One region of the Kutzneria chonburiensis genome, then DNA from elsewhere that is predicted to be linked to it. Evidence: riboswitches for the same ligand, from Rfam matches in the RefSeq annotation. Region 1 holds a riboswitch; each other region holds the start of a gene.
What was found. A riboswitch is a leader RNA that binds a small molecule or an ion and turns the genes downstream of it on or off. The one in region 1 is predicted to bind S-adenosylmethionine.
Positions count from the first base shown of each region.

Region 2: linked by a shared signal. The riboswitch ahead of M3Q35_RS38520 (methionine ABC transporter ATP-binding protein) and the one ahead of M3Q35_RS42955 (GNAT family N-acetyltransferase) in region 1 are both predicted to bind S-adenosylmethionine.
Region 3: linked by a shared signal. The riboswitch ahead of thrC (threonine synthase) and the one ahead of M3Q35_RS42955 (GNAT family N-acetyltransferase) in region 1 are both predicted to bind S-adenosylmethionine.

Region 1 covers NZ_CP097263.1:9,236,196-9,246,535, reverse strand. The annotation lists gene M3Q35_RS42965 (NAD(P)H-dependent amine dehydrogenase family protein) at 1-906, shown strand, start outside; gene M3Q35_RS42960 (P-loop nucleotide/nucleoside kinase family protein) at 983-1,432, shown strand; SAM riboswitch class IV at 1,456-1,571, shown strand; gene M3Q35_RS42955 (GNAT family N-acetyltransferase) at 1,589-2,116, shown strand; gene M3Q35_RS42950 (serine hydrolase domain-containing protein) at 2,101-3,357, opposite strand; gene M3Q35_RS42945 (arsenate reductase family protein) at 3,360-3,716, opposite strand; gene M3Q35_RS42940 (cytochrome P450) at 3,748-4,917, shown strand; gene M3Q35_RS42935 (MmcQ/YjbR family DNA-binding protein) at 4,914-5,258, shown strand; gene M3Q35_RS42930 (hypothetical protein) at 5,244-5,537, opposite strand; gene M3Q35_RS42925 (CDP-alcohol phosphatidyltransferase family protein) at 5,616-6,281, opposite strand; gene M3Q35_RS42920 (zinc-dependent alcohol dehydrogenase) at 6,385-7,368, shown strand; gene M3Q35_RS42915 (6-pyruvoyl trahydropterin synthase family protein) at 7,371-7,769, shown strand; gene M3Q35_RS42910 (glycosyltransferase family 4 protein) at 7,766-8,824, shown strand; gene M3Q35_RS42905 (SAM-dependent methyltransferase) at 8,752-9,597, shown strand; gene M3Q35_RS42900 (lysylphosphatidylglycerol synthase transmembrane domain-containing protein) at 9,594-10,340, shown strand, end outside.
Region 2 covers NZ_CP097263.1:8,250,178-8,260,517, reverse strand. The annotation lists gene M3Q35_RS38540 (ABC-F family ATP-binding cassette domain-containing protein) at 1-615, opposite strand, end outside; gene M3Q35_RS38535 (4-(cytidine 5'-diphospho)-2-C-methyl-D-erythritol kinase) at 633-1,598, opposite strand; gene M3Q35_RS38530 (MetQ/NlpA family ABC transporter substrate-binding protein) at 1,630-2,439, opposite strand; gene M3Q35_RS38525 (methionine ABC transporter permease) at 2,461-3,147, opposite strand; gene M3Q35_RS38520 (methionine ABC transporter ATP-binding protein) at 3,144-4,154, opposite strand; SAM riboswitch class I at 4,380-4,470, opposite strand; gene M3Q35_RS38515 (GNAT family N-acetyltransferase) at 4,612-5,100, opposite strand; gene rsmA (16S rRNA (adenine(1518)-N(6)/adenine(1519)-N(6))-dimethyltransferase RsmA) at 5,103-5,945, opposite strand; gene M3Q35_RS38505 (resuscitation-promoting factor) at 5,963-7,507, opposite strand; gene M3Q35_RS38500 (TatD family hydrolase) at 7,874-8,698, opposite strand; gene metG (methionine--tRNA ligase) at 8,695-10,340, opposite strand, start outside.
Region 3 covers NZ_CP097263.1:9,468,786-9,479,125, reverse strand. The annotation lists gene M3Q35_RS44010 (glycoside hydrolase family 3 N-terminal domain-containing protein) at 1-654, shown strand, start outside; gene rpsT (30S ribosomal protein S20) at 764-1,027, shown strand; gene holA (DNA polymerase III subunit delta) at 1,088-2,059, opposite strand; SAM riboswitch class I at 2,148-2,262, shown strand; gene thrC (threonine synthase) at 2,273-3,544, shown strand; gene M3Q35_RS43990 (cache domain-containing protein) at 3,559-4,257, opposite strand; gene M3Q35_RS43985 (FadR/GntR family transcriptional regulator) at 4,287-5,270, opposite strand; gene M3Q35_RS43980 (gamma-aminobutyraldehyde dehydrogenase) at 5,393-6,814, shown strand; gene M3Q35_RS43975 (ABC transporter ATP-binding protein) at 6,864-7,940, shown strand; gene M3Q35_RS43970 (ABC transporter substrate-binding protein) at 7,951-9,147, shown strand; gene M3Q35_RS43965 (ABC transporter permease) at 9,164-10,054, shown strand; gene M3Q35_RS43960 (ABC transporter permease) at 10,233-10,340, shown strand, end outside.

The DNA of each region.
Region 1 (10,340 bases):
GTCGCCACCACCGATGTGCGGTCCGCTTTGGACACCGAGGCCGACGCCGTCGCGTATTTCGGCCCCACCGCGGAGTTCGCGCTGGAGAACATCCAGAACATGGTGCTGGCGCTGCGATCCGGCAAGCACGTCGTGTCCACGTCCATGACTCCCCTGGTGTATCCGGATGTCTGCCCGCCCGAGCTCCGGGCCGCGCTGGAGCAGGCGTGCGCCGAGTCCGGCAGGGCGTGCTTCACCACCGGCATCGATCCCGGCTTCGCCAACGACCTGTTTCCGTTGACACTGCTGGGAGTCTGCGGCCGGGTCGACAGCGTGCGGATCCAGGAGCTGGTGGACTACGCCAGCTACGCCGGCGACTACAGCAAGGTCATGGGCTTCAGCCTGCCGCTGTCCGCACAGGCCGTGCTGGAGATCCCGCAGGTCCTCATCTTCGCCTGGGGCCACACCATTCCCATGATCGCCGATGCCGTCGGTGTCAAGCTCGACCGCATCGACACCGTCTACGAGAAGTGGCCCGCGCCTTCCCGTATCGAGTACCAGCACGGCGTCATCGAGGAGGGCCACTGCGCCGCCGTGCGCTTCGAGATCCGCGGTTGGGTCGGCGACGAGCCTCGTATCGTCATCGAGCACGTCAACCGCATCACCAACGCCGCTGCCCCCGAGTGGGCCCGGGCCGCGTCGGTGGAGAACGACGCCTACCGCATCATCGTCAAGGGCAGCCCCGAGATCACCCAGGAGACCGCTTTCCGCCACGAGGTCGACGGCGATCCCGTCAGCGGCGGCTGCCTGGCCACCGGGATGCGCGCCGTCAACGCCATCCCGTATCTCGACGCCCTGCCGGCCCGTTTGGTGTCAGCTCTGGATCTCCCCCTGATCCCCGGCCGCGGCACCATCCGCCAGGCCTGACGTCAGCAGTGCCGCCGGCCGGCCACCAAGATCGTCCTTCCCTGCATCCGCTGGCGCGGGCTGGCAGGATCCGGGTGTGAGGGTATCGCTGATCATCGTCTGCGGGCTGCCGGGGAGCGGCAAGACCACGCACGCCCGTCGGCTGGCGGCGGAGCGTGGCGGGGTTCGGCTCTCGCCCGACGACTGGATGGACGCATTGCGCGTGAACCTGTGGGACACGGCGATGCGGGCACGGGTGGAGGCGCTGCAATGGGTGCTGGCCAAGGACATGCTCCGGGCCGGCGTGACCGTCGTGATCGAATGGGGCACGTGGAGCCGGGCCGAGCGGGACACGGTGCGGATCGAGGCGCGGGAACTCGGCGCGTCGGTGGAGTTGGTGTACCTGGACGTGCCGGTCGACGAGCTGTGGCGGCGGATTCAGGAGCGGGGCCGGGAGGATCCGCCGATCACGCGGGCCGACCTCGAGGTCTGGAGCCGCGACTTCGAGCGGCCGACCGAGGAGGAAATGGGGCTGTACGACGGCTAGGCGGCTGCTAGGCTGCGAAGCAAGGTCATGAGTGCCAGCGTCAAGCCCCGGCTCGCTGGCCGGCAACCCTGGCGTTGGCGGGCGGGGTGCTCCGGGTGATGACCGGGCTCGGCGCACCGGCGTCGGGCAAGCCGCGAGCCAAGGAGCTGTGGACCCATGACCGTGTTCCGACCGGCCGAAGTCGAGGACGCCGACCGGATCGCCGAGCTGCATGCCGATAGCTGGCAGCGGTTCTACCGCGGCGCGTACGCGGATTCCTTTCTGGACGGCGATGTGGTGGCCAATCGTCGCGAGGTGTGGTCGGCCCGGCTCGCGTCTCCGGCCGGCAGCGCAACCGTTGTCGCGGAACAGGATGATCTACTGGTGGGCTTCGTGCACGTCATCTTCGACGCCGATCCGAAGTGGGGCAGTCTGGTCGACAACCTGCACGTCAGGCACGATCAACGCGGCTCTGGCCTGGGCCGCCGACTGCTGTGCCTCGCGGCCGAGGCCGTGGGATCTAGGCCTTTGTACCTGTGGGTGTTGGAGCAGAACGTTGCCGCGCAAGGATTCTACCGGGCGTACGGCGGCATTTCGGTTGAGACGGCGCCGGTGTCACCGCCCGGCGGGGATCCGACTCGGCTCAACGGCAGTCCTTTGATGCTGCGCATGGTGTGGCCTGAAGCCGATCAGGCGATCCGGTAGGCGGCGGATCCGTTGTGCAGGAACTGGGCCCGGCCGTTGCCGTCGTCGCCGATGAGTGAGAGCACCTGGTGGCCGTCGAATGTCGGCTCGACGGTGATGACAGCTTTGTCGGTCAGGCGGACGACTTCGACGCGGTTCTCCGGCTTTCCGTTGCGTGGCCGGTAAGTGAGGAAAGTGCGGCCGTTCTCGACGGCGAGCGTGATGTCGTGCAGGGTGGTGCGATAGGTCCCGCCCATGCGCTCCACGTCGATCGGCGTGGGGTTGGCCGGCGGCACGGGCAACGGATCCGTCTCGACGCCGGTGAGATCGTGCAGCACCTGCGCGAAGATCTCGTAGGCCAGGGGTGCGCCGCCGGCGCTGTTCGTCAACACCGCCACGGCCACACCGGCCGAGGGGGCGACCCGGAGGAACGCCTTCTGTCCCTTGGAAACGCCGGTGTGGCCGACGATTCCGTCCCGGTAGCGCATCCAGCCCAGCCCCCAGCCCACTTGACCGCCACCGAAGTCCGGGACCTCGTCGAGCTGGGTTTCGCGCAGTGCGGCCAGGTTCGGGTCGGTCAGGTGCATGCGAACGAACTCCAGCAGTTCGCGGGCGCTGATCGCCAGGTGCGAGCCGCTGGGCGTGCAGTGATAGCGAACGGCCCAGCTCGTCGTGGGCTCTCCGCCGTCGAAGTGGCCGACGGCCGCGCGGTGCAAGATCGCCTCGTACGGGTCGACGGCGACCGTCCTCAGGCCGAGCGGCGTCGCGATACGCTCGCGCAGCACGTCGTGAAAACGCTGACCGCGTAATACTTCCACCAGCCGCCCGAGCGTCGCGAAGCCGCTGTTGGAGTACGAGAAGACCGTGCCCGGCGGGAACGGATGGTCGACATCGGCCAGCGTGTCGACGAACTTCTCGATCGCGTCGTCGCCACGGCCGGTGTCGACGAAGTGGTTGGCGTCCATGCCACTCGTGTGGGTGAGCAGCTGCCGAACCGTGAACTTTCCGAGGCCGGGCCGGTAGTCGCTCACCGGCCGGTCCAGCTCCAGCAGACCCTCGTCCATCAACTGCTGAACCAGTGTGGCCGTCCAGAGCTTGGTGATCGACCCGATCTTGAAGATCGAGTCGGTGGTGGCCTCGACCCGGGTGTGCCGGCTCAGCACACCCGCCGCGTCGTCCTCGATCCGGCCGTCGGCCAGCACCGCCACCTGCGCCCCGGGCACGTCGTGCCGGGCGATGAGCTCCCCCAGGCTCCAGCCCATCGTCAGTCCAGCACCGAGCGGACGGCTTCCTCGGTGCGGCCGACCACGGCCGGACCGTCGTCGGCGGTGATGATGGGGCGCTGGATCAGGATCGGGTTCCCGGCCAGCGCGGTGATCCACTGAGCGCGGGTGGCGTCGGTCCGTTCCCACGTCTTGAGAGCGAGCTCCTTGGCCACGGCCTCGCCGGTACGCGCGATGTCCCACGGCTCCAGCCCGAGCCGGTCGAGCACGGCCGCGAGCTCGGCCTCGGTGGGCGGGTCCTCCAGATAGCGGCGCACGGTGTAGTCGGCGCCGGCCTCGTCCAGGATCGACAGCGCGGACCGGCACTTGGAGCAGGCGGGGTTGATCCAGATTTCCACCCGGCCAGCTTACGGCTGGTAGCTTCGGGCCATGTCCCCACTCGCGGCCGGATACCCGATCGGCGCGGCGGCGTCGGTCGAGCAGCTCACCGCGGACCCGCACGCGCTGCTGGCCCGCCTGCGCGCGGCCGAGCCGGTGTCGTGGCTGCCGGCGTTGAACGGCTGGCTGGTGACGCGGCACGACCTGGCGCTCCAGGTGATGAAGGACGCGGCGACGTTCACCGTCGACGACCCTCGCTTCTCGACCGCGCAGGTGGTCGGCCCGTCGATGCTCTCCCTGGACGCCGACGAGCATGCCCGGCACCGGGCGCCGTTCTCCCGTCAGTTCCGGCCGCGGGAGATCGAGGACCGGTTCGGCGATTTCGTACGGGCGGAGTGCGGTCGGCTGGTCGACGGCTTCGTCGCGACCGGTCGGGCCGAGCTGCGGCGGGCGTTGGCCGGCCCGCTGGCCGTCGCCGTGATGGCCGACGCGCTGGGCCTGGACAGCACCGACGCGAAACGCGTGCTGGCCTGGTACGACGCCATCGTGTCCGCGGTGGCCGAGATCTCCGCCGGCCACGCACCGGACCAGCCAGATCCCTTGGGTGCGCAAGCCTTTGGCGAGCTGCGCGCGCACATCGAGGGCTCGGCCGCCAAACCCTCGCTGCTGGCCGAGGCCGCCCAGGCGCTGGCCCTGCCCGAGGTGGTGTCCAACGCGGCCGTGCTGATGTTCGGCGGCATCGAGACCACCGAGGGCATGATCGCCAACCTGTTGCTGCACCTGCTGACCAATCCGTCCCAAATGGACGTTGTCCGCGCCGATCCGTCCCGGATCCCTGACGCCGTCGAGGAATCACTGCGCCTGGAGCCAGCCGCCGCGGTCGTCGACCGCTACGCGACTCGCGACGTCGAGCTGGCCGGGGCAACTATCGCCCGCGGCGATCTCGTCACCGTGTCGCTGACCGCCGCCAACCGGGATCCGGCCCTGTTCGACCGCCCGGACGATTTCGACCTGCTGCGGCCGAATCTCCGCCACCAGCTGGCTTTCGCCCGTGGGCCGCACTTCTGCCTCGGCATCGACCTCGCCCGGTTGGAGACCCGGGTCGCCGTCGAGACCGTCCTGGACCGCCTGCCCGGGCTCGCGCTCACCGACGCCGCCACCCCCGCCGGCCTCGTGTTCCGCAAGCCCGACGCCGTGCACGTGCGGTGGGACGCCCCGTGACGCCCGCCGAGGTTGCCGCCTTCGCCCTCCAGTTCCCCCAGGTCACCGAGGAGAATCCCTTCGGGCCGGGCCTGGACGTCTACAAGGTCGAGGGCAAGGTGTTCGCCATCCTCGCCCCCGCCAACCCTTCCGTCTCGCTCAAGTGCGAGCCCGGCCTGGCCATGCACCTGCGCCAGCAGTTCGAGGCCGTCACGCCCGGCTACCACCTGAACAAGAAGCACTGGAACACCGTGCGCCTCGACGGCGACGTGCCGCCCGACCAGCTCGAGGAGATGATCGAGCACTCCTACGAGTGCGTGGTCGCCGGCCTGCCCAAGGCAGTCCGGCTACGCCTTCGGTAGCCGGGTCGACACCATGCGCACCGAGCGCAGGATGTGCTCGGGGATCTCCTCGTTGCGGGTCATCGACACCGTCAGCCCCCAGGCCATCAGGAAACCCAGCAGCCCCAACGCGAGGCCCGAGATGCCGAGGACAAGGCCGACCAGCCACATGAGGTGCCGCAGCGGACTGATCAGCAGCAGGATGGGCGTCGTCACCAGCGCGGCGACGACGTAGCCGGCCGAGCCGGCCTGGTCCATCTTCATCACCACGTGCAGCAGGCGGTGTCTCCGGGTGGTCATGGTGCTCGCCTCCTCTTCCCGTCACCGACGACGCTAGGCGTGTCGGCGCGGCAAGGCGATTACCCGCCGGGTAACGGCCTACCGGTTGCGCCACAACCAGATGACGTCCCGGCCGAACGACCACACCAGCGACGCCAGCGCGATCCCCACCACGGCAAGGGAAGCGACGACCGGCAGCAGACCGGAAGCGGCGACCACGAGCAGCACGCCCTGCGCGGCGGCGACGGTCTTGCGGGCGAAGCTGGGCGGCAGCGCGCCCTTCAGCCACGGCGCGACCCAACTGGCGGCGACGAAGGCGTACCGCATCCCGCCGATGATCAGCACCCACGGCCCGAGCGACGCGGCGACGAACACACTGAGCACCAGGATCAGGAAGGCGTCGACCTCCATGTCGAACCGCGCCCCGACCGCGGTGGCGGTCCCGGTCCGCCGGGCCACCTGCCCGTCGACGCCGTCGAGGATCAACGCCACCACGGACAGCGCCACGATGGCGGCCGTCGCCGGACCGTGCATGAGGCCGTCGGCCACCAGCGCGGTGACCCCACCGACCAAAGTGGCCCGGAACAGCGTGACCCAGTTGGCCTGACCGAACGTCCTGGCCCGCGATCGGTGCAGGGCATAACCGAGGGTTGCGCACGTCACCACCGCGCAGGCGGACCCGGCGGCCAGCGCGCTCGGTCCGATCCGCAACGCCGCCCAGAGCAGGGTCAGCAGCAGCACCTGCGCGCCGAGCCCAGCGACCACGCCGGGTGTCGCTGTCGATACGTGCCGAATATGAGTGGTCACCGCGCGCCTCCACGTCCTCACGCCTCGGTCAGAACACGTCCGCTGTGATAGAAGGGTTCAAATGGACCTGACCGCACACGCGTTCTGGCTGCTACGTCCGGGCGAAGGCGAGCTCCGCCCGGTGCGGCTGACCCCACCCGGCCCCGGCGAGGTGCTGGTCAGAACGCTCTTCTCCGGGGTGAGCCGGGGCACCGAGACCCTGGTGTTCCACGGCGCCGTGCCGGCAAACCAGCACGACCTGATGCGGGCCCCGTTCCAGGAGGGCGAGTTCCCCGCCCCGGTGAAATACGGCTACCTCAACGTCGGTGTGGTCGAGGCGGGCGAACCGGGCCTGGTCGGGCGGACCGTGTTCAGCCTCTATCCCCACCAGACACGGTACGTCGTGCCGGCCACGGCGGTGACCGTCGTGCCGGATTCGGTGCCGGCCGAGCGCGCGGTGCTGGCCGGCACAGTGGAGACGGCGGTCAACGCGGTGTGGGACGCCGCTCCCCTGCTCGGCGACCGGATCGCGGTCATCGGCGCCGGCATGGTCGGCAGCTCGGTCGCCGCGGTGCTGGCCAAGTTCCCCGGCGTACGGGTGCAGCTGGTCGATGTCGACAAATCGCGGGCGGCGGTGGCCTCGGCGCTGGGCGTGGAGTTCGTGACGCCGGAGGAGGCGGCCGACGGCTGCGACCTCGTCGTGCACGCCAGCGCCACCCCGGCCGGCCTGACCCGGGCGCTGGAGCTGCTCACGCCGGAGGGCACCGTCGTCGAGCTGTCCTGGTACGGCGACAAGCAGGTCAGCGTGCCGCTCGGCGAGTTCTTCCACTCCCGGCGGCTGGTCGTGCGCAGCAGCCAGGTCGGCACCATCCCGGCGGCCCGCCGCGGCCGGCACACCTTCGCCAGCCGTCTCGCGCTGTCGCTGGACCTGCTGGCCGATCCGGTCTTCGACGCCCTCATCACCGGCTCGAGCGAGTTCGCCGACCTGCCGTCGGTCATGCCGCGGCTGGCCGACGGCCGGCTGCCGGCGCTGTGTCACCGCATCGTTTACCCGTCAGGAGGATGACCTTGTTCAGCATCACCGTCCGCGACCACATCATGGTCGCGCACAGTTTCAAGGGCGAGGTGTTCGGGCCGGCCCAGCGCCTGCACGGGGCGACGTTCGTGGTCGACGCGACCTTCAAGCGGGCCGAGCTGGACGACGACAACATCGTGGTGGACATCGGCCTGGCGAGCCAGCAGCTGGGCGAGCTACTCGGCGAGCTGAACTACCGCAATCTGGACGAGGAGCCGGACTTCGCCGGCATCAACACCTCGACCGAGTTCCTGGCCAAGGTCATCGCCGACCGGCTGGCCGAGCGGACCAAGGCCGGCGCGCTCGGGCCTTCGGCCGGCGGGCTGTCCGGCATCGCGGTCACGCTGCACGAGTCGCACAACGCCTGGGCCAGCTACGAACGGTCCCTGTGAGGGTTCACCTGGTCTGGCCGGCCGGGATCGCCGACCTCGCCGCGCCCAGCGGCGGCAATGTCTACGACCGGCGGGTCAGCGCCGGCCTGTCGTCGCTGGGCTGGGATGTGCACGAGATCCTGGCCGGCGGCGACTGGCCGCGTCCTGACGCGGCGGCGCTGGCAGAGTTGCGGACGGCGCTCGACCACCTCGACTCCGGCGAACTGGTGCTTTTTGACGGTTTGGTCGCGTGTGGCATTCCAGAGATAGTCGTGCCGGCTGCTCGTCGGTTGCGGGTCGTCGTGCTGGTCCACCTCAGATTGGCGGCCGAGACCGGTCTTGCAAACGACGTCCGCGATGAACTCGACCGCCGCGAACGAAAAGTCCTGCATTCCGCACACGCGGTCGTCGCCACCAGCCCCTGGGCCGCCAGTGAACTGGCTTCACACCATAACCTGTCGGTGAACCTAGTTCACAGCGCCGATCCCGGTGTCGACAGTTCACCGCTGGCCCGGGGCACGGACGGCGCCTCGCAGCTGCTCTGCGTCGCGTCGGTGACCCCGCGCAAGGGCCACGACCTGCTGATCGATGCGCTGTCCACGATCAACGACCTGGACTGGCGCCTGGTGTGTGTCGGCGCACTGGAACAGGCGCCGGCTCACTTGAGCCAATTTCAAAACGACTCCAGAATCGAGTTCGTGGGCCCGCTGCACGGCCCGGCTCTGGAACAGCGCTACGACGCCGCCGACCTGTTCGTGCTCGCGTCCCGCGCCGAGACCTACGGCATGGTCGTGACCGAGGCACTCGCCCGCGGTATCCCCGTGCTGACCACCGATGTCGACCCGCTGCCGCAGACCGTCGGCCGGGCGCCGGACGGCGGCGTGCCCGGGCTGCTCGTCCCCGCGACCGGGCTCGCGACCGCGCTCCGGAACTGGCTCACGGATGCTGACCTGCGGGAACGACTCCGGAAGGCGGCTCGGGACCGGCGTGACATGCTGCACGGGTGGGAGCACACGACGAACCGACTGGCCGCAGTGTTGACGCAGGCGACGCGGAGTTCACCCCCGAGTGGCTGACGCTGCGGGAGCCGGTGGACGCCGCCGCCCGCTCCGGTGAGCTGGTCGACCGGCTGGTGCGGCTGTTCGCCGGCCGGGACCGGCTCGTCATCCGCGATCTGGGCTGCGGAACCGGCTCGCTGGGCCGCTGGCTGAGCCCGCTGCTGCCGAATCCGCAGCACTGGATCATGCAGGACCGTGAACCAGATCTGCTGGGGCACGTGTATATGGATGTGCCCTCTACCGCTCCTGTCACGGTCGAGACCCGGCTGGGCGACCTCGGCGGCGTCACCGCCGAGGACCTCGCCGGCACCTCGCTGGTGACCGCATCCGCGCTGCTCGACATCCTCACCACCGAGGAAGTCGACCGGCTCGCCGCCGCCTGTGCCGGCGCCGGTGTGCCCGCGCTGTTCACGCTTTCGGTGCTCGGCGAGGTCGAGCTGTCCCCCGCCGACCCGCTCGACGCCGAGATCACCGCGGCGTTCAACGAGCACCAGCGCCGCGTCCAGGACGGTCGACGGCTGCTCGGCCCGGACGCCCCGGCCGCGGTCGTCGAGTCGTTCCGCAAGTTCGGCGTCGACGTGCGGGTGGCCCAGAGCCCGTGGCAGCTGGGGGCCGCGAACCCCGAGCTGACCGTCGAGTGGCTGCGTGGCTGGGTCGGCGCGGCCGTCGAGCAGCGCCCGGAGCTGGCCGCCGAGGCCGCGAGCTACCTGCGCCAGCGGCTGGACGCCGTCGACGCGGGTCGGCTGAGCGGCACGGTCGGGCACGTGGACGTCTTGGCGGTGCCGGCATGATGCGGGCGATCTGGCCGTGGCTGAAGATCGTCGCCGGGGCGGCCATCATCGGCATCCTGTTCTGGCGGCTGGGCACCGGCGCCTTCGTGGACGGCCTGCGTGAGATCAACCTCCTGGGTATCGCCGCCGCGCTCGGCATCGGCTTCCTGACCACGCTGTTCAGCGCGTGGCGCTGGTGCATCGTCGCCGACCGCCTCGGGCTGAAGCTGTCGCTGCGCACCGCTGTGGCCGACTACTACCGGGCGCTGTTCATCAACGCGGTGCTGCCCGGCGGCGTGCTGGGTGACGTGCACCGGGCCGTGCAGAACGGTCACGACACCGGTGACGTCGGCCGGGGCGTGCGGGCCGTCGTGCTGGAGCGGACCGGCGGGCAGCTGGCCATCCTTGCCGTCGGTGTCGGCGTGCTGCTGACCGATCCGACGCTGATCGGCCAGGTCATCGGGGACCTCGTGCCGCCGCAGGCGGCGATCGCGCTCGGCGTGCTGGCCGTCATCGCGGCGGTCGTCGTGCTGGCCACGTCCTCCCGTCTGCCCCGCTGGCGCGAGGCGCTGGCCCGCACGCTGGTCGACATCCGCCGCAGCCTGCTGAGCAGCCGCTCGTGGCCGGCCGTCGTGCTGCTGTCGGCGGCCACGCTGGCCGGGCACCTGTCGCTGTTCATCGTCGCCGCGCGGTCGGCCGGCTCGACCGCGTCGGTCGGCCAGCTGCTGCCGCTGCTGGTGCTGGCCCTGATCGCCATGGGCCTG
Region 2 (10,340 bases), 990 kb from region 1:
GCCCTCGTACTGCTCGACCGCGCCGCCGACGACCTCCCAGGTCCGGGTGCACACCGTGTCCAGGAACCACCGGTCGTGGGTCACCACCACCAGCGCGCCGCGCCGGGCCAGCAGGTGCTCGGCCAGCCAGCGCACGCCTTCCACGTCAAGGTGGTTGGTCGGCTCGTCCAGCACGAGCAGGTCCAGCTCCTTGATCAACGCCGCCGCCAGCGCCACCCGGCGGCGCTCGCCGCCGGACATCGTCGCCACCGGCGAGTCCAGGCCCAGCGCCGTGATCCCCAGGCCGTCCAGGATCGACCGCACGCGCGCGTCCGACGCCCACTCGTGCTCCGAGGCGTACCCGTGCGGGTCCAGCACCGCCGCGCGCACCGTGTCACCGACCAGCTCGGTGCGCTGCGTGACCACCGCCATCCGCAGATCCCGGCTCTGGCTGACCCGCCCCTCGTCCGGCGGCTCCAGCCCGGTCAGTACCTCGAGGAGCGTGGTCTTGCCGCCCCCGTTCAACCCGACGACCCCGATCCGGTCGCCCTCGTTGACCCCGAGGGACACGGTGTCGAGCAGGGCCTTCACGCCGTACGACTTGCTCACGGCTTCTAGGTTGACGAGATTTGCCACGTGAAGAGCCTACGGGCCTAGGCGTGGACCTCGGGTGGGGTGGGGCGGGCGGCGTCCTCGCCGGTGACGACGCGGGCGCCGGCGACGGGGCCCTGGGCCACCCGCACGGTCCGGCAGACGCCGGCGCCGGAGAGCTCGGCGGCGACCCGGACGGCGGCGTCACCGTCGGAGCAGAGGAAGGCGCACGTTGGCCCGGAGCCGGAGACGATGCCGGCCAGGGCACCGGCGTTGACGCCGGCCCGGAGGGTGCGGCGCAAGCCGGGGCGTAGCGAGACGGCGGCGGCCTGGAGGTCGTTGCCGAGCAGCAGGGCCAGCTGGTTGGGGTCGCCGGAGGCCAGGGCCTCCAGCACGGGCTCGACGGCGCCGACGCGCGGCGGGTTGCCCTCGACCCGCAGGCGGTCGAGCTCGCGGAACACCTCGGGCGTGGACAAACCGCCAGCGTCGAGGGCCATCACCCAGTGGTACGTGTGCCGGGACAGCACGGGTACCAACTGCTCGCCACGGCCGGTGCCCAGGGCCAGCCCGCCCTGGAGCACGAACGGCACGTCGCTGCCGATCTCGGCGGCCACGGTGGCGAGCTCGTCCCGGCCCATCTCCAACCGCCACAGATGGGCCAGGGCGACCAGGGTGGCGGCGGCGTCGGCGCTGCCACCGGCCATGCCGCCGGCCACCGGGATGCCCTTGTTGATGCTGATCCGCAGCTTGGGCTCGTCCGGGTCCCGGCCGACGTGCGCGGCCAGCGCCCGCACGGCCTTCCAGACCAGATTGGACTCGTCGGTGGGCACGTCGGCCGCGCCCTCGCCCCGCACCTCCAGCCGCGACTCGTCGGCGACGGCCACCGTCACCTCGTCGATCAGCGACAACGACTGGAACAGCGTCGTCAGGTCGTGGTAGCCGTCGGCGCGAAGGTCACCCACGGCGAGATGCAGGTTGACCTTCGCCGGGGCCCGGACGGTCACTGGGGTCGGTACGACGGCTAGCACCCGTCCAGCCTACGGGCTGTTGCCGTGCAGGCTAGAACGCCGGCAGGACCGAACCGTGGAACGTCTGGTCGATGTAGTCCTTGACCTGCGGGGAGTTGAGCAGCTCGGCCAGCTCCTTGATCCGCTTGTCACCGGCCAGTTCGGGCCGCGTGACCAGACCGTTCGCGTTCGGGTTGCCCTGGGCCTTCTCCAGCAGCACCGCGGACTTGGTGTCAAGGCCGGCGGAGAGCGCGTAGTTGCCGTTGACGATCGACGCGTCGGTGTCCTCAAGGCTGCGCGGCAGTTGCGCCGCCTCCAGCTCGACGAACTGAAGGTGCTTCGGATTGTCGGCGATGTCACGCGGCGTCGCGGTGCTCTCGGTGCCGGGCTTCAGCTTGAGCAGACCGTTGTCGGCCAGCAGCTTGAGCGCCCGCGCCTCGTTGCTGGTGTCGTTGGGCACACCGATCTTGGCGCCGTCGGGCAGGTCGGCCGGCTTGTGTGCCTTCTTCGAGTACAGCCCGAGCGGCTCGAGGTGCACCGCGGTGATCCAGCTCAGCTGCACGCCGTGGCTCTGCTCGAAGTCGGCCAGGTAGGGCTGGTGCTGGAAGTAGTTGGCGTCCAGCGACTTGTCGACCAGCGAGGTGTTCGGCGTCACGTAGTCGGTGAACTCCTTGACCTGGATCTTCAGGCCCTTGGCCGGCGCCAGCTTGTCGGCGACGAACTGGAGGATCTGGCCGTGCGGAGTGGGGCTCACGCCCACGATCAGCGGGGCGTTGGGGTCGGCCGCCGCGCCGCCGCCCGAACCGCAGGCGGCCGCGGAGACCGTCACGAGGGCAGCAAGGAGCGCAACACGGAGCTTCATGGGACTGTGATTCCTTGAATGTCAGGCAGTGACGCGGCGGCGGCGGTCGATCAACCGCGAGGACACGTCGAACAGCAGTTGGATGAGCATGGCGAGGGCGCCGAGCACCAGCACCGTCGACCAGAGGACCCGGTCGTCGTAGCGCTGGTAGCCGTAGCGGATGGCCAGGTCGCCGAGGCCCTCGCCGCCGACGACCCCGGCCATGGCGGAGAAGCCGACGAGGGTGACGGCCGTGACGCCGACCGCGGACACCAGGGCCGGGGCGGATTCGCCCAGCAGCACCGATCGCACGATGCGGGCCCGGGTGGCGCCGGTGGTGACGGCCGCCTCGACGACCGTCGCGTCCACCTCACGCAGCGCGGACTGGACGAGCCGGCCGAGGAACGGCACCGCCCCGATGGCCAGCGGCACGATCGCCGCGGTCGGGCCGATCGAGGTGCCGATCAGCGGGCGGGTGACAACCTGTTGCAGCAGCACGATGAGCACGATGAACGGCAGTGACCGGCCGAAGTCGACCACGGTGCCCAGGATCCGGTGCAGCACCGGCACGGGCCGCAGCCCGTCCGGCGCCGTCACGTGCAGCAGCACGCCGAGCGGAATCCCGAGCACCGTGGCGAACAACGTTGCCACGCCGACCATGTAGAGCGTCTGGCCAAGTGCGGGGTGGAGCAGGTCGAACACATCGGACCACGGAGTGGTCGGTCTCACGCAGCGACTCCCTGCGGGCCCTTCTGGGCCCGTCGAACGAGGGCGCCGGCCTCGGAGATCCACTCCAGCGCGGAGTCGGCCCGCTCGCCGGTCAGGCCCAGCCGGAACCGGGCGACCGGGGTCTCGCCGAGCCGGGTCAGTCCGCCGCCGAGCACGGCGAGGTCGACGCCGAACCGGTTGGACGCCTCCGGCAGCAGCGCGCCCACCGCGGCGAAGCCGACCAGCACCACGTCGGCGACGCGGTCGTGGTTGGCGGCGATGCCGTCGGTCTGGTCGAGCGCGGGCAGCAGCGCGTTGGCGGTACGACTGTCCACATCGGACACAAGGTCGAGCAGCCTGCCGTTCTCCACGATCCGGCCGCCGTCGAGCAGCGCGACGTCGTCGCAGATCCGGCGGACCACCGCCATGTCATGTGTGACAACAACAACCGTGACACCGAGCTCGGCCCGGGCCCGGTCGAGCACGGTCAGCACGGAGCCGGTGGTCTCCGGGTCCAGTGCCGAGGTGGGCTCGTCGGCCAGCAGCACCGCGGGGTTCGCCGCCAGCGCGCGGGCCACCGCGATGCGCTGACGCTGACCGCCGGAGAGCTGGTCCGGGTACGAGGCGGCCTTGTCGGTCAGGCCGACCAGGTCGAGCAGTTCGCCGACGCGGCGACGCCGGGTCGGGCCGTCGACGCCCGCGGTTTCCAGCGGCAGCGCCACATTGCCGGCCGCCGTGCGCTGGCGCAGCAGCGAATCCCCTTGCGGCACAACGCCGATCTGCCGGCGCGCGGCGCGCAGCCGGTTGCCGTCCAGGGTGACGAGGTCGGTGCCGTCCACGCGGATCGCACCGCTGTCCGGGCGCTCCAACAGGGCGATGCAGCGGGCCAGGGTCGACTTGCCGGAGCCGCTCGGGCCGACGACGCCGCACACCGCGCCTGCCTGGACCTCGAGGGTGACGCCGTCCAGGGCGCGCACGGCGCCGCTACGACTGGGGAATGACTTGACCAGATTGTCGACAGTGATCACTGTTTGCTCCACGGCACGCGGCGACCCCGCGCGAAGACGGCGCGCGCAGGTCGTCCTTTTTGGACCGTCCTATCGGGACGATGCGATGAGGGTGAACCGACAGTAGGCGGCGGTAGGGGTGTTACCGGCCGGCCCGACAGCCCGTCGCGGTGCGACGGCACTGATCGACCACTCGACGGCGAGTGAGCAGCAGCGCTGCGCACACTCGTACGAGGTCCATGACGTCCTCCATCGGTCCTGGCTGTAGCACCTGCCCCGGGTGGGGTGGTTGCTGCGGCTTCGTCGATCCAGGTCTCTCGGCCGCTCGGGATGGATGCAAGTAGCAGTACACCTGACCGGTATGTGGAAAATCAAGCCGTGCCTGCAAAGAACCATGGATCGTTCGGTAAGTCACACCAATGGCCGAAGATTACTCGGCCACCGACATATCGGACAGCGACTTCATCGGCACCCAGAGTTATCCGTCGAGCAGGTCGCGCTGGTACCAGGTGCCCTGTTTGCCACCGAGCTCGGCGGGGTCGGCCGGACCGGTCTCGGCGAAGCCGCTCTTGAGCAGGACCCGCCGCGAAGCGACGTTCTGGTGGGAGGCGGCGGCGCGGAGGGTGTGGAGGCGGTGCCGCGAGGCGGCCAGCACGCACAGGTCCCGCACGGTGCGGGTGGCGAGGCCGCGGCCGGCGGCGGACTGGGCGACGCGGTAGCCGAGGTCGGCGGTGCCGCCAGAGAAACGGTCGAGGTTGAAGCGGCCCAGCACGGAGTCGTCCTCGACGACGAGGTAGAAGGCGCAGAGGCCGGTGGCCTGATCGGCGAGCAGGGCGTCGTATCGGGCGGTGAACTGGGCGAAGTAGTCGTCGCCGCGGTCGGAGATGGAGGCGGCGAAGTAGGTGCGGTTGGCGAGCTCGAAGGCGAGGACGGCCGGGGCATAACCGGCCTGGAGCGGCACCAACATGGCTACTGGGCGGCTTCGGCGATGCGGACGAAGTCGGCGATGCCCAACTGCTCGCCACGGGACGAAGGGTCGACGCCGGCGGCGGTGAGGAGCTGACCGGCGCGGTCGGGGGAACCGGCCCAGGTGGCGAGGGCGGCCCGAAGCGTCTTGCGGCGTTGAGCAAAGGCGGCGTCGACGAGGGCGAAGAGGGCCTCGCGGGAAACCGTGGACGGGGACTCACGCCGAGTGAAGGCGACGAGCGCCGAGTCCACGTTGGGCACGGGCCAGAAGACGGACCGCGGCACGGGACCGGCACGCCGAGCGTCGGCGTACCAGGCGAGCTTGACGCTGGGCACCCCGTAGACCCGGCTGCCGGGACCGGCGGCCATGCGGTCGGCGACCTCGGACTGGACCATGACGAGCCCGGTCTGCAATGACGGCAGCTCGGCGAGCAGGTGCAGCACGATGGGCACCGAGACGTTGTACGGCAGGTTGGCGACCAAAGCGGTAGGCGCGGCACCGAGCTGGTCAGCGGTGACCCGCATGGCATCGGCACCGACGACCGAAAGCCGAGACGCGAAGGACGGCGCGAACTCGGCGGCGGTGGCGGGGAGCCTCGCCGCCAACACGGGGTCGATCTCGACGGCGACGACGGCCTTGCACACCGGCAGCAGCGCCAGGGTCAACGACCCGAGGCCGGGACCGACCTCCAACGCCACGTCATCGCCGGTGACACCGGAGGCAGTGACGATGCGCCGAACGGTGTTGGTGTCGTGCACGAAGTTCTGGCCCAGCTTCTTGGTCGGACGGACGTCCAACTCCTTGGCAAGGGCACGGACCTCGACGGGTCCCAGCAGTTCGGGCACGGAGAGAGATTCTAGGCTCAGTCCAGGCCGAGGATCTTGGCGCACTCCCACGGCTGCAGGCCACGGGCCGCGCGGACCTTGTTGGCGATGGCGATCTGCTGCTCGCGGGTGGCCAGGTCGGCCCGCGGCGCGTACTGGCCACCGCCGTTGGACAGCCAGGTCGGGTTGTTGAACTGCAACCCGCCGTAGTAGCCGTTGCCGGTGTTGATGTGCCAGTTGCCGCTGGACTCGCACCCGGCGATCTTGTCCCAGATCTCGTCGCCCGGCAGCGGCTTGGTGCCGTTCTTGACGACCTTCGGCTTCATCGGCGTGATGATCTGCACGCCGATCTGCTGCTTGTCGGTCTGCTGACCGTTGTGCATGGTGACCCGGTAGGTCACGTTCTGCTTGCCGACCGTGCCCGGGTCCATGACCTGGGTGACGCCCTCGTCGAGGGTGGGGTCGTTGACGATCTGCGTCGTCGGCTGGATGTCCTGGTTCTCCTGGACCACGGTCACGCCGTTGCGGCTGACGGTGATCTGGGCGCCGGTGGCCAGCTTGGTGTCCCCGGCCGGCGCGACGTTGTCGTCGGCACCGAGCGAGATGTTCAGGGACTTGAGCAGCTCCTGGATGGTCACCGCGTAGGTGGTGAGCTGCTTGGGGGCGTTGCCGCCGTCGCTGATGGTGACCTGCTTGGCCGTCTTGACGTCCAGCGACATCCCGTTGAGCGGGATCTGCTTGGACGGGTCGACCGACAGCTTGGCATTCTCGGTCTTGACGCCCATCTCGCGCAGCGCGTCGGCCACGGTGAGGGACTTGACCCACTGGGTCTGGGAGACGCCGTCCACCGACACCGTCATGGTGCGGCCGCGCTGCAGGACGATCTTGCCGCCGTCGGCGATGGAGGAGCCGGCCGAGGGCATCAGCGAGTCGTGCGCGCCGGCGGTCAGGCCCTGCTTGGCCAGCACGTCGCCGACGGTGCCGGAGTACGTGTGGACGGTCATCTCGTGGCCGTCGACGTCAACGGTGACGGCCTTGTCCATGGCCAGCGCGGTGGCGCCGCCACCGGCCAGGCTGACCAGGGTGGCCATCACGGCTGCCTTGATGAACCGGCGCTTCCACGGCGACTTGGCTTCGAGGTCGGTCTTGACGACTGTCTTTGCCCGCTTGGTTCCACGCAGCGGCTCGGGGACGAGGTTGCGGTCCTCAAGTCCCTCTTCGAGCTCTTCCCAGCACTGGGCCAGGCCCTCGGTGAGCGGACCGGCGTCGTCACGGATGATCGGCAAGACCGTGGTCTTGGCGTTCATCAGCTCGAGCAGCTGGTCGAGCTCCATGTTGACGGAGTTGAGGATGTCCTGGGCGTCAGGCCCGAGAACGTCCATCACGTCCTGGGTGGAGACGTACGCCCCGCCGGGCACGAACTGGCGGGTGGACTCGAGCTCGGCCTCCCAGTCCCAGTCCCAGTCGAGGTCCGGCCGCACAGCGGTCCAGGCCGAGGTCTGGCGCTCCGCAACGGCCACCCCGGTGTGGGGTGCCCAGAAGCTCTGCGCGCTCTGCACCTGGGTGGGTGCTTCCTCGGACATGCGCGGTCTACGGTGCCTACCGGTCCCAGTCACGGGGTCGTTACCTCCGAAAAGCCGATGGTCCGCGAAGAGTTCCGCGGCTGTCTCGCCACTAGCCGATCAGCCGCTGGTACTTCTCCTCGCTTCGCTCGGGTCTCGTGCTCCGACTGCCTTGCTCGGTCCCGTAGTCAACGCCGTCCGGCCGCTTCCTCGCGGAAGCCGGCCGTCCCCGACGAACGCCGACCTGACTGCGGGCCGGTGGGCGGACATCGTTGCCCGATCCACCGATCACGGGACCGTAACGGAGGTCGAGCGTGTGAGCAAACATTCCTCGGGTTGTTGTGGCTCCAGTCACACCACGGGGTGAAATCTTCGTCGCACGGAGGGTCATACGCCCAGGCCGAAGACTCGGTTCACCGTTGCGGTGACAATTGTTGCCAGCTCACCGACCTGTACTCCCCGTAGATCAGCGAGTGCACGGAGCGTGTACGCGGCGCAGTACGGCTCGTTCGGGCGACCCCGGAACGGGTGGGGCGTCAGGAAAGGCGCGTCCGTCTCCACAAGCAACTGTTGCAGCGGGACAACCATTGCCGCGTCCCGCAACGGTTCCGCGTTGCGGAACGTGACCGTGCCCGAGAACGACAGCACGTAACCGGCGGCCACGCAGCGTCGCGCCATGTCCACATCGCCGGAAAAGCTGTGGAACACCACGCTGTCCGGCGCGCCCTCCTCGTCCAGAATGCGCAGCACGTCCTCGTGCGCATCACGGTCGTGGATCATCAGCGGCTTGCCCAGGCGCTTGGAAAGCTCTATGTGCCAACGGAAAGCGTCCTGCTGGGCGTCATGCGGGGCGTAGTCCCAGTAGTAGTCGAGACCGGTCTCGCCGATCGCCACCACCCGCGGGTGCGCGGCCAGCGCGGCCAGTTCGTCCCGTTCGGACTCACCGAAGTCCTTGGTACGCGTAGGATGCAGCGCCACGGCGGCGAAAACGCGATCGTCCCAGGTGGACGCTTCCACGGCCCAGCGGGCGGCCGCCATGTCGTCGGCGACCGTGATCACGTGCCCGATGCCGGCCGACTCGGCCCGGTCCATCATGGACCGGACATCGGCGGAATCCTTGGCGCCACAGGCTTCCAGATGGGTGTGGGCGTCGACCGCCGACACCGGAAGACGCTCCGGTATCGGCGGCCGCTCACCCCTGCGAGGAGTCACTTCTCGACTGGTGCCCACTCCGGACCGGTCTCGCCCAGCTCCGGGTCGAGCTTGGCGAACAGCGGCGTCGGCTTGCTCAGCGGCACGCCGACCTCGATCGGCGTCGACTCCCACTTGGCCTGCTCGGCCGTGTAGTCACCGGTCAGCACCGGGTACTCGCGTGACGGGTCGTCCAGGTCGGTGACCTCGCGCATCTCCGGCTGCGAGGCCCACAGCCCGGTGCCGCCGAGCAGCTCGTGGATCTTCTGCGCCGAGTGCGGCAGGAACGGCGTCAGCAGCGTGTTGGCGTCCTTGACCACCTGCAACGCGGTGTGCAGCACCGTGTCCCGGCGGGCCGGGTCGTCCTTGAGCTTCCACGGCTCCTGGTCGGACAGGTACTTGTTGGCCGCCGACACCACCCGCATCGCCTCGCCGATGCCGGCGCGGAACCGGGAGTGCCGCAGGTGCGTGCCCACGGTGTCGAACGCGGCCCTGGACAGCGCCTTCAGGTCCTCGTCGGCCTGGGTCGGCGCGGTCGGCGCCGGCACGGCCCCGACGTTCTTGTGCGCCATCGAGACCGACCGGTTGACCAGGTTGCCCCACTCGTTGGCCAGCTCGAAGTTGATCCGCCGGACGAACTCCTCCCAGGTGAAGTCCACGTCCTGGGTCTCGGGCCCGGCGGCCGAGATGAAGTAGCGCAGCGCGTCCGGGCCGAACTCGGCCAGGAAGTCCCGCACGTAGATGACCCGGCCCCGGGAGGTGGAGAACTTGGAGCCGCTCATGGTGAGGAACTCGCTGGAGGCGATCTCGGTCGGCAGGTTGAGGGTGCCGTACGGCCCGGGCTTGCCGCCCTTGTCGCCGGCCCCGTTGTGGCCCATCAGCAGCGCCGGCCAGATCTGGGCGTGGAAGGTGATGTTGTCCTTGCCCATGAAGTGCACGATCGGCGTCTCGGGGTCGGTCCAGAAGCGCTTCCACGCGTCCGGGTCGCCGCTGCGCCGGGCCCACTCCACGCTGGCCGAGAAGTAGCCGATGACCGCGTCGAACCACACGTAGAACCGCTTGAGGCCCTGGTCGCGCCAGCCGTCGAGCGGGATCGGCACGCCCCAGTCCAGGTCGCGGGTGATGGCCCGCGGCCGCATGTCGTCGACCAGGTTCTTGGTGAAGTTGACGACGTTGGGCCGCCAGTCGGTCTTGGACGCCAGCCACTCGCCCAGCGTCCGGGTGAACGCCGGCAGGTCGAGGAACAGGTGCTCGGTCTCGACGAACTTGGGCGTCTCGCCGTTGATCCGCGACTTGGGGTTGATCAGGTCGGCGGCGTCGAGCTGGTTGCCGCAGTTGTCGCACTGGTCGCCGCGCGCCCCGTCGTAGCCGCAGATCGGGCAGGTGCCCTCGATGTAGCGGTCGGGCAGGGTGCGGCCGGTGGACGGGCTGACCGCGCCGGTCGTGGTCTTGGGCAGGATGTAGCCGTTGTCGTTGAGCGCGAGGAAGATCTGCTGCACCACGTCGTAGTGGTTGCGCGTGGTGGTGCGCGTGTACAGGTCGTAGGTGACGCCGAGGGCGCGCATGTCCTCCGCGACGACGCGGTGGTACTTGTCCGCAGTCTGCTGCGGCGTCAGTCCCTCCTTGTCGGCCTGCACCAGGATCGGCGTGCCGTGCTCGTCGC
Region 3 (10,340 bases), 230 kb from region 1:
GTGGACTCGCTCAAGGCGACCGGCAAGCCGGTGGTGGTCGTGCTGATGACCGGCCGTCCGCTGGTCTTGGGCTCCGTGGCCACCGCGCCGACGCTGCTCCAGACCTGGCTGCCCGGCTCCGAAGGCGGGCACGCGCTGGCCGACATCCTGTTCGGCAAGGCCAACCCCAGCGGCAAACTGGCCGTCTCCTGGCCCAAGACCCTCGGCGACATCCCGATGTCCTACGACCAGCTGCCCGGCACCAACGGCGGCCCCAGCTCCAACTACGACCCGCTGTTCCCGTTCGGCTTCGGCCTGTCGTACACGACCTTCAGCACCGCCACCCCGACCGTGAGCGCCACCACCGTGCGGGGCGACGGCAAGGAGACGGTGTCGGTCGCGGTGACCAACACCGGCGCGGTCGCCGGCAGCACGGTCGTGCCGGTGTACGTGCACCAGCCGGTCAGCCCGGTGCTCGTGCCGGACAAGCGGCTGGTCGGCTTCACCCGCGTCGACCTCAAGCCCGGCGAGACCAAGACCGTGCAGGTCACGTTCAACGTCAGCCAGCTGGGCGTGACCACCGGCGACGTGGACGCGGCCGGCCGGCGCGAGGTCGAGAAGGGTGCGTATGCCGTGGTCGTGGGCACTGCGCAGGCGCCGTTCACGGTGCGTTAGACTGACTGCTCGTGTCGTGCGGCGTTCCGCCGTGGAGGAAGACCCGGGTCACCGGGTGCCGTGTGAAGTGCGACACGACAAAGACAGAGTGAACTGAGAGGTCAGTCGCGTGGCGAACATCAAGTCGCAGCAGAAGCGGATCAAGACCAACGAGGCCGCCCGCCTGCGCAACAAGGCGGTCAAGTCCAGCGTCAAGACCGCCATCCGCAAGGTCCGCGAGGCCGTCGCCGCCGGCGACAAGGACAAGGCCCTCGAGCTGGCCCGTGCCGCCTCTCGCAGCCTGGACAAGGCCGCCAGCAAGGGCGTCATCCACGCCAACCAGGCGGCCAACAAGAAGTCCGCGCTCGCGCTGGCCGTGAACAAGGTCGGCTGAGCACGCCGTTTCGTCGTCGAGAGGGGCGTTCCCGTTGCGGGGACGCCCCTTTCGCTTGCGTCAGCCGATCTGGTGGGCCGCGACCACCTTGAGCACGGCCCGCTCCAACGCGTAGTCCGCGTCGGCCGCCACGCCCTTCACGTCGGCGTTCAACGCCGCCACGATCTGCATCGCCTCGGCCAGCCCGGCCGGTGACCAGCCACGGGCCTGCCCCTGCGCGCGCTTCACCTTCCACGGCGGCATGCCCAGGTCGCCGGCCATCCGGAACGGGTCGCCCCGGCCGGCCGAGGCCACCTTGGCCACCGTGCGCACGCCCTCGGCCAGCGCGTCGGCCACCAGCACATGCGGCACGCCCAGCTGCATGGCCCAGCGCAGCGCCTCCATCGCGCCGGCCCGGTCCCCGACCACGGCCAGGTCGGCCACGGCGAAGCCGGTCACCTCGGCCCGGCCCTGGTGGTAACGGCGCACCGCCGCCTCGTCGACCTTGCCGTCGTTGTCGGTGACCAGCTGCGAGGCGGCCGCGGCCAGCTCACGCAGGTCGTTGCCGACCGTCTCGATCAGCGCGGCCAGCCCGGCCGGGTCGATCTTGCCGCCGGCCCGGCGCACCTCGTCCTTGACGAACGCGTCGCGGTCGGCCGGCTTGGTGATCTTCGAGCACTCCACCACCGTGGCGCCGGCCTTCTTCAGCGCGCCCGGCAGGTCCTTGGCCACCTTGGCCCGGCCGCCGCCGGTGTGCAGCACGATCAGCACGATGCCGTCGGCCGGCTCCTTGGCGTAGGACAGGACCGCGTCGGCGATCTCCTTGCCGACCTCCTGCGCCCCCTCCAGCACCACCACCCGGCCCTCGGCGAACAGCGACGGGCTGAGCAGCTCGGCCAGCTCCGGCGGGGTGAGGTCAGTCACCCGCACGCGGGTCAGGTCGGCCGACGCGTCGGCCTCGCGGGCCTGCGCCAACGCGGCCCGCACGGCCCGCTCGACCAGCAGTTCCTCGTCGCCGAGCACGAGCAGCAGCGGATCAGGGGCGGCACTCACCCCGTCATCCTTCCACGTCCCGCATACTGGGCTCGCGGGTGGCGATGCCACGTCGCGTTGCCGTACCGTGCAGGTCACAACTGAACACCGCTCATCCAGAGGGGCAGAGGGAACGGCCCGTTGAAGCCCCGGCAACCGGCGACGCATGTCTTTGTGCGTCGAACACGGTGCCAATTCCGACCCACACGTGGGAAAGATGAGGAGACGCCTCCCATGACCTCGACCGTCGACGCCCGTACGCCCGCCAACTTGGGCCCTGTCAACCTCGGCCCCGCGCGCGCCCTGAGCTGTCGTGAGTGCGGCCACCAGATCCCGCTGGCCGCGGAATTCGCCTGTAGCGAGTGTTTCGGCCCCCTCGAAGTGGCCTACGACTTCGGCCGCGTCACCCGCGAGGACATCGAGGCCGGCCCCAAGTCGATCTGGCGCTACCGCAACCTGCTGCCGGTGCCGACCGACGTGCAGTCCTTCCCCAACACCGAGCCCGGCCTGACCCGCCTGGTCAAGGCCGACCGCCTCGGCGCGGCGCTGGGCGTGCGCAACCTGTGGGTCAAGGACGACACCGGCAACCCCACGCACTCGTTCAAGGACCGCGTGGTCGCGGTCGCACTGGCCGCGGCCCGCCAGCTCGGCTTCAAGGTGCTGGCCTGCCCCTCCACCGGCAACCTGGCCAACGCCGTCGCCGCCGCGGCCGCCCGCGCCGGCTGGGAGTCGGTCGTGCTGATCCCGTCCTCGCTGGAAAAGGCCAAGATCCTCACCACCGCCGTGTACGACGGTGCCCTGATCGCCGTCGACGGCAACTACGACGACGTGAACCGCCTGGCCACCCAGCTCGCCGCCGAGCACGAGGACTGGGCGTTCGTGAACGTCAACGTCCGGCCGTACTACGCCGAGGGCTCCAAGACGCTGGCCTACGAGGTCGCCGAGCAGCTCGGCTGGCGGCTGCCCGGGCAGATCGTGGTGCCGGTCGCCTCCGGCTCGCAGTTGACCAAGGTGGACAAGGGTTTCCGCGAGCTCGGCGAGCTCGGGCTGGTCGACGCCACCCCGTACCGGGTGTTCGGCGCCCAGGCCACCGGCTGCTCCCCGGTGTCGACGGCCTACAAGGCCGGCACCGACGTCGTCGCGCCGGTCCGCCCCGACACCATCGCCCGGTCGCTGGCCATCGGCGCGCCGGCCGACGGGCCGTACGTGCTGGACACCGTGCGCCGCACCGGCGGCGCCGTCGAGGACGTCACCGACGAGGAGGTCGTCGAGGGCATCCGGCTGCTGGCCCGCACCGAGGGCATCTTCGCCGAGACCGCCGGCGGCGTGACCGTCGCGACCGCCAAGAAGCTCGTCGAGACCGGGCAGCTCGACCCCGACGCCGACACCGTGCTGTTGATCACCGGCGACGGCCTCAAGACCCTGGACGCCGTGGCCGACCGCATCGGTCCCAAGGCTGTCGTGCCGCCCAACGCCGCCGCCGTGACCGAAGCTCTCGGCCTGTAAGACCCTTTAGCGGTTTAGGGTATTACCAGCGCTATAGGGGCGTCTCCACAACGTCGAACGCCGGCGCGTGTCTGCGCGCCGGCGTTCCACCACGCCGGCACATCGGCGTCCCGCATCAGCGATCCCGTGGCCAGCCGGGCGCTGTTGGAGACGATCACCCGCCCTTGGGCGTTCACGAGGGCCGCTCGCGATCCCAGCCTTCGCAGCTTGGGCTGCAACACATGCTCGAATTCCCGCACGTACACGTCCGCCCCCACCACTCCGGCGAACGCGCCGTTGCGGCGGGCCGGCACCGTGAACGTGAGCGTGTACTCGTCCGTGCAGAGGTAGTCCACGTACGGTCCGTTCACGTGCCGGCGGCCCGTGTCCCTCGACACCGTGAACCAGCTTTGCCTTGTGTAGTCCAGGAAGTTGGCACTCCCCGGCTCCAGGCTGATGAACAGCTGCTCCGGCCCGGTCGCCTTGGCCGTCCACCACTCGAAGCCGTACTCCTGGTCCGCCAGCACGTGCGGCGCCGCCACATAGCCCGCCCCGATCACCAGGCCGCCCAGCGCGTCCAGCACCTGCGGCCTGATGCCGTCCAGGTCCCTGGCCCTGACCTCGTCCACCACGTCCAGCAGTGCTTCCACCGCCACCAGCACCGGCTTCAGCCGGTCGAAGACGTCTTCCACGATCGCCGCGACGTGTTCGACGACCTCGTCACCAGTGCCCATGACGCTCACCTCGGCTGTACGGGTAACGGTCAGGATTCCAGCAGGGCCAGGTGCATGTCCACGAGCCGGTCCACCGCTTCGAGGATGTGCTCCTCGGTGAGCTTGCGGGCCAGCTCCCCGTCCTGCAGCGCGATCGCCTCCGTGATCGCCCGATGCTCCGCGTAGGCGTTGGGACTCGGCGGCAGCCACAGCAGCCCGCCCCTCTCCCCTTGGAGCTGCACCTCTTCATGCGTCAGCCGCGCCGACTGCGCCGCCGCCGCCACTTCCAGGTGAAACTGCCGCTCCGCCCTCGCCGCCGCCTGCTCCCCCCACCGACTCCAGCCCCGCTCCGCCACCCCACCGGCCTCGCCGTCCGCCGCCCGCTCCCGCGTCGCGCCCCCTCCCCCACCAAACACCCCCCGTTCCAGCCCCCGCCGCGCTCCGCCCTCCCCACCAGCCTCGCCACCCGCCACCGAGCCCAGGCCCTCACCCCCGCCACGCGCCGCCAGCCCTTCTCCCCCTCCGCGCGCCGCCAGCCCCTCCGCCACGCTGGCCTCACCGTCCGCCCCGCGGGCTTGTCCATCGCTCGCTCGGCGCAGGTCTTCCGTCGCCAGCCGCAGCCGCTCCACGTCCTCCGGCGAGCTTCGCTCCGCCGCCAGCCGGGCCGCCGCCCCCGCTACTGCCAGGTAGTGGTCGCCGATGTCGCGCAACTCGCTCAGCGACACCGCCCGCAGCCGCTGCCGCCACGACGTCGGCGCCCCCTCCTCCGGCGCGATCACGAAGCTGCCGCCCCCTCGTCCCCGTCTGGTGGCCACCAGGCCCAGCTGTCTCAGCGCCACCAGCGCTTCCCGGACCGTCACCGTGGCCACCCCGAACTGCCCGGCCAACTCCGCCTCGCTCGGCAACTGCTCCCCGTCGGCCAACAACCCCATCGAGATCGCGTCGGTCAGCCGCGTCGTCACCGCCTCGGCCCGCCCGAGGTCGCCCAGCGGCGCAAACACGTGCGACCTCGCCTGCCCCATGCCAACCCTCACCCTTCTCACCACCGAGGACTCTCGACCCCAATCCTCCTCCACAGTCTTGCCATATGACATATGGACTCATATGTTTAACCCCATCCCGCTCCTCCGCCACCCCGGGACCGCAGGGAGTCGCCATGCGACAGCTGCACCACTTCATCGACGGGGCCCAGGTCGACTCCGCCTCCGGACAACGCGCGGACGTGATCGACCCGGCGACCGGACAGCCGTACTGCACGGCCCCGGTGGCCGGCAAGGTGGACGTCGACGGGGCCCTGCACGCGGCGCAAGCGGCCTTCGAGTCCTGGCGGGACACCACGCCGGCACAACGGCAGCTGGCGTTGTTGAAGATCGCCGACGCGGTCGAGGAACGGTCCGGCGAACTGGTCCGGGTTGAGTGCGAGAACACCGGGAAACCGTTGGCGCTCACGGCATCCGAGGAATTGCCGGTGGTGGTGGACCAACTGCGCTTCTTCGCCGGCGCGGCCCGGGTACTCGAGGGAAAGTCGGCCGGGGAGTACATGGCCGGCCACACGTCCTTCGTGCGGCGCGAGCCGATCGGGGTGTGCGCGCAGGTGACGCCGTGGAACTACCCGCTGATGATGGCCGTCTGGAAGATCGCGCCGGCCCTGGCCGCGGGCAACACGGTGGTGCTGAAGCCGTCGGACACCACGCCGGCGTCCACCTTGCTGCTGGCCGAGATCGCCGCGGAGCATCTGCCGCCGGGTGTGTTCAACGTGGTCTGCGGCGACCGGGACACCGGCCGAGCACTGGTCGGCCACGAGATCCCGGCGATGGTGTCGATCACCGGGTCGGTCCGTGCCGGCACCGAGGTCGCGAGCGCGGCGGCAGCCGACGTCAAACGCGTGCACCTGGAGCTGGGCGGCAAGGCGCCGGTCATCGTGTTCGCCGACGCCGACATCGAAGCCGCCGCCGAAACCATCGCGATGGCCGGCTACTTCAACGCCGGGCAGGACTGCACCGCCGCCACCCGGGTTCTCGTCGCCGACGGGGTGCACGACAACTTCGTCGCCGCCCTCACCACCCGGGCCCTGGCGACCAGAACCGGCGGTCCCGACGACACGTCAGCCGACTACGGTCCGCTCAACAGTGCCGATCAGCTCGACCGCGTCGCCGGTTTCATCGACCGGCTGCCGGCCCACGCGACCGTCCACAGTGGTGGCAGCAGACTCGGCGACAAGGGTTACTTCTTCGGCGCCACAGTGGTTTCCGGCGTGCGGCAGCAGGACGAGATCAGCCAGCACGAGGTGTTCGGGCCGGTGATCACCGTGCAGCGCTTCGCCGACGAGGCCGAGGCCCTCGGCGCGGCCAACGGCGTGCCCTACGGGCTGGCGTCGTCGGTGTGGACGACCGACCACCAACGGGCGATGCGCATGGCCGGCCGACTCGACTTCGGCTGCGTGTGGATCAACACGCACATCCCGCTCGTCGCCGAGATGCCCCACGGCGGCTTCAAGAAATCCGGCTACGGCAAGGATCTCTCGCTGTACGGGCTGGAGGACTACACCCGCGTCAAGCACGTGATGAGCGCCCTCTAGGTCGTTTCGCCAGCAGGTCATCGGTCCCGGAGAACAGCGGAGGCCAGCGATGCCCCACCAAGCCCCCGACGTCGCGCTCGGCGGTCCCGCGCCGGCCGCCACCGCCGTGCCCGCGGTCCGGCTTCGCGGCCTGCGCAAGGACTTCGGGCCCGTCACCGCGGTCGACGGCGTCGACCTCGACATCCGACCGGGTGAATTCTTCGCCATGCTCGGACCGTCCGGTTCCGGCAAGACGACGGTGCTGCGGATGATTGCCGGCTTCGAGCAGCCCACCGACGGCGTGATCGAACTCGGCGGCCGGGACGTCAGCCGGCTGGCCCCGTTCGACCGCGACGTGAACACCGTCTTCCAGGACTACGCCCTGTTCCCGCACATGAACGTCACCAAGAACGTCGAATACGGACTCCGGGTCAAGGGCGTGCCCAAGGACGAACGACGCCGCCGGGCCGCCGAGGCGCTGCACTCCGTGCGTCTCGACGACTACGGCCGCCGACGACCGTCCCAACTGTCCGGTGGCCAGCGCCAACGCGTCGCACTGGCCCGGGCCCTGGTCAACCGGCCCAAGGTGCTGCTGCTCGACGAACCACTCGGCGCACTCGACCTGAAACTTCGTCACGAAATGCAGAGCGAGCTCAAGCAGCTACAGCGAGATGTCGACATCACCTTCGTGTTCGTCACCCACGACCAGGACGAGGCCCTGACCATGAGCGACCGGATCGCGGTGTTCAACGCCGGCCGGATCGAGCAGGTCGGCACCCCGCAGGAGGTCTACGAGCGGCCGGCGACGGCGTTCGTCGCCGGTTTCGTCGGCACCTCCAACCTGCTCGGCGGGCGCGCGGCGGAGACGGTGATCGGCATGGCCGGGCTGTTCAGCATCCGCCCCGAGAAGATCCGCATCGACGGCGACCTGGCCCGCCCGGCCGGTCCCGGCGAGACCGTGGCGACCGGCACGGTCACCGACGTGGTGTACGCCGGCGCGACCATGCGCTTCGAGGTCGCCCTCGACGCCGGCGGCCGGCTGTCCGTGGTGCGGCAGAACACCGACGGCGTGCCCGGCTTCAGCGACGGCCGGGTCCGACTGACCTGGCGGCACGAGCACAACTTCCCGGTCACCGGCACCGAGTGAAAGGTCGATCATGAAGAACACGGCGCTGCTGGCCGGTCTGCTCGCGGCGGGCCTCGTGCTCACCGCGTGCGGCACCACCAGCAGCAACACGACGGCCACCGGCGGCACCGCCTTCACCCCGCCGTCGCTACCCGCGCTCGGCAAGCTCGGCCCGGGCGAGGGCCAGCTGTCCGTGCTGGCGTGGCCCGGCTACGCGGAGAACGGCGCCAACGACCCCAAGGTCAACTGGGTCACGCCGTTCGAGCAGGAGAGCGGCTGCAAGGTCAACGTCAAGCCGTTCGGCACCTCCGACGAGGCCATCAGCCTGATGAAGACCGGCCAGTACGACGTCGTCTCCGCCTCCGGCGACGCCTCGCTGCGCCTGATCGCCTCCGGCGACATCGAGCCGGTCAACACCTCGCTCGTGCCCAACTACGCCGACGTGTTCGGCTTCCTCAAGAACCAGTCGTGGAACAGCGTCGGCGGCGTCGCCTACGGCATCCCCCACGGCTGGGGCGCGAACCTGCTCACGTGGCGCTCCGACAAGGTCAGCCCCGCACCCACGTCGTGGTCCACGCTGTTCGACCCGAACTCCAAGTACAAAGGCAAGATCACCGCCTACGACTCGCCGATCTACATCGCCGACGCCGCCCTCTACCTCAAGGCCCACCAGCCCGACCTGGGCATCAAGAACCCCTACGCGCTGGACAGCACCCAGTTCAAGGCCGCCGTCGACCTGCTCAAGAAGCAGCGGCCCCTGGTCAGCGAATATTGGTCGGACTATCTCAAGGAGAGCCAGGCGCTCACCAGTGGCGACGCCGTGCTCGGCACCGCGTGGCAGGTGACGGTCAACGTCACCAAGGCCGGCAACGTGCCGGTGGAGTCGACCGTGCCGGCCGAGGGCGCCACCGGCTGGTCGGACACGTGGATGGTGGCCACCAAGTCGCAGCACAAGAACTGCGCCTACCTGTGGATGAACTACATCATCAGCCCCAAGGTCAACGCCCAGGTCGCCGAGTACTTCGGCGAGGCCCCGGCCAACGCCAAGGCGTGCGCCCAGACCACCGACGCCAAGCACTGCGACACCTACCACGCCGGCGACTCCGCCTACGCGGCCAAGATCGCCTACTGGACCACGCCGATCTCGCAGTGCCTCGACGGACGCACCGACGTCAAGTGCGAGGACTACGGCGCGTGGACCCAGGCGTGGACCGAGATCAAGGGTTGACCCGGTGACCACCGCGATCACGAACGCGCCGCCCGGCGCCTCACCCCGCCGCCGACTCTCGGCGTCCCTGCACCACCGGCCTCGGGTGCGGCTGAGCCTGCTGCTGTCCGGGCCGTTGATCTGGCTCGGTCTGGCCTACCTCGGCGCACTGGCGGCGTTGTTCGTGACCGCGTTCTGGAGCACCGACGTGTTCACCGGGCGGGTGGTGGTCAGCTGGTCCCTGGACAACTTCGCCACCCTCGCCCGGGATGCCGTCTACCGCACCATCACCGTTCGCACCGTCGGCGTCGCCGTGCTCGTCACCGTCATCGACGCCGTGATCGCGTTCCCGATGGCCTTCGCCATGGCCAAGTTCACCTCCCGGCGGACCCAGCGGCTGCTGGTGATCGCCGTGATGACCCCGCTGTGGGCCAGCTACCTGGTCAAGGCCTACGCCTGGCGGTCCATGCTGTCCGGCAACGGCGTGCTGCACTGGCTGCTCGCCCCCGTCGGCCTCGACGGCCCCGGCTACGGCCTGACCGCCACCGTGATCACGCTGTCCTATCTGTGGCTGCCCTACATGATCCTCCCGATCTACGCCGGCCTCGACCGCCTGCCCGACTCCCTCGTCGACGCCTCCGGCGACCTCGGCGCCCGCTCCGTACGCACGTTCTTCTCCGTCGTGCTCCCGCTCGCCATGCCGGCCGTCATCGCCGGCTCCATCTTCACGTTCTCGCTGTCGCTGGGCGACTACATCGCCGTCAAGATCGTCGGCGGCACCAGCCAGCTGCTCGGCAACGTCGTCTACGACAACATCGGCGCCGCCAACAACCTCCCCTTCGCCGCCACCGTCGCCACCGTGCCGGTGGTGATCATGCTGCTGTACCTCGCCGCCGTCCGCCGAACCGGCGCACTCGACACTCTTTGAGCCCGGCCGAACGCCCGAGGCGCCGACCACCACCCCGGTCCAGCAGCCGTGGCGCATCGATCTCTCTGGCTCCCCCGCCCCCGCCCCCTCCCCCACCCCTCCCTCTCCCCTCCCTCTCCCGTTTCCCTTGGTGTCGAACGAATCAGGCCGTGCCAGGCAACCCACAGGAGGCTCGGACATGACCTTCTCCCGAACCACCCGGCGGGTGCTGCTGGGCGCGCTCGCGCTGGGCCTCGCGGTGGTCTACTTCCCGCTGCTGGTGGTGTTGCTCAACTCCTTCAACGCG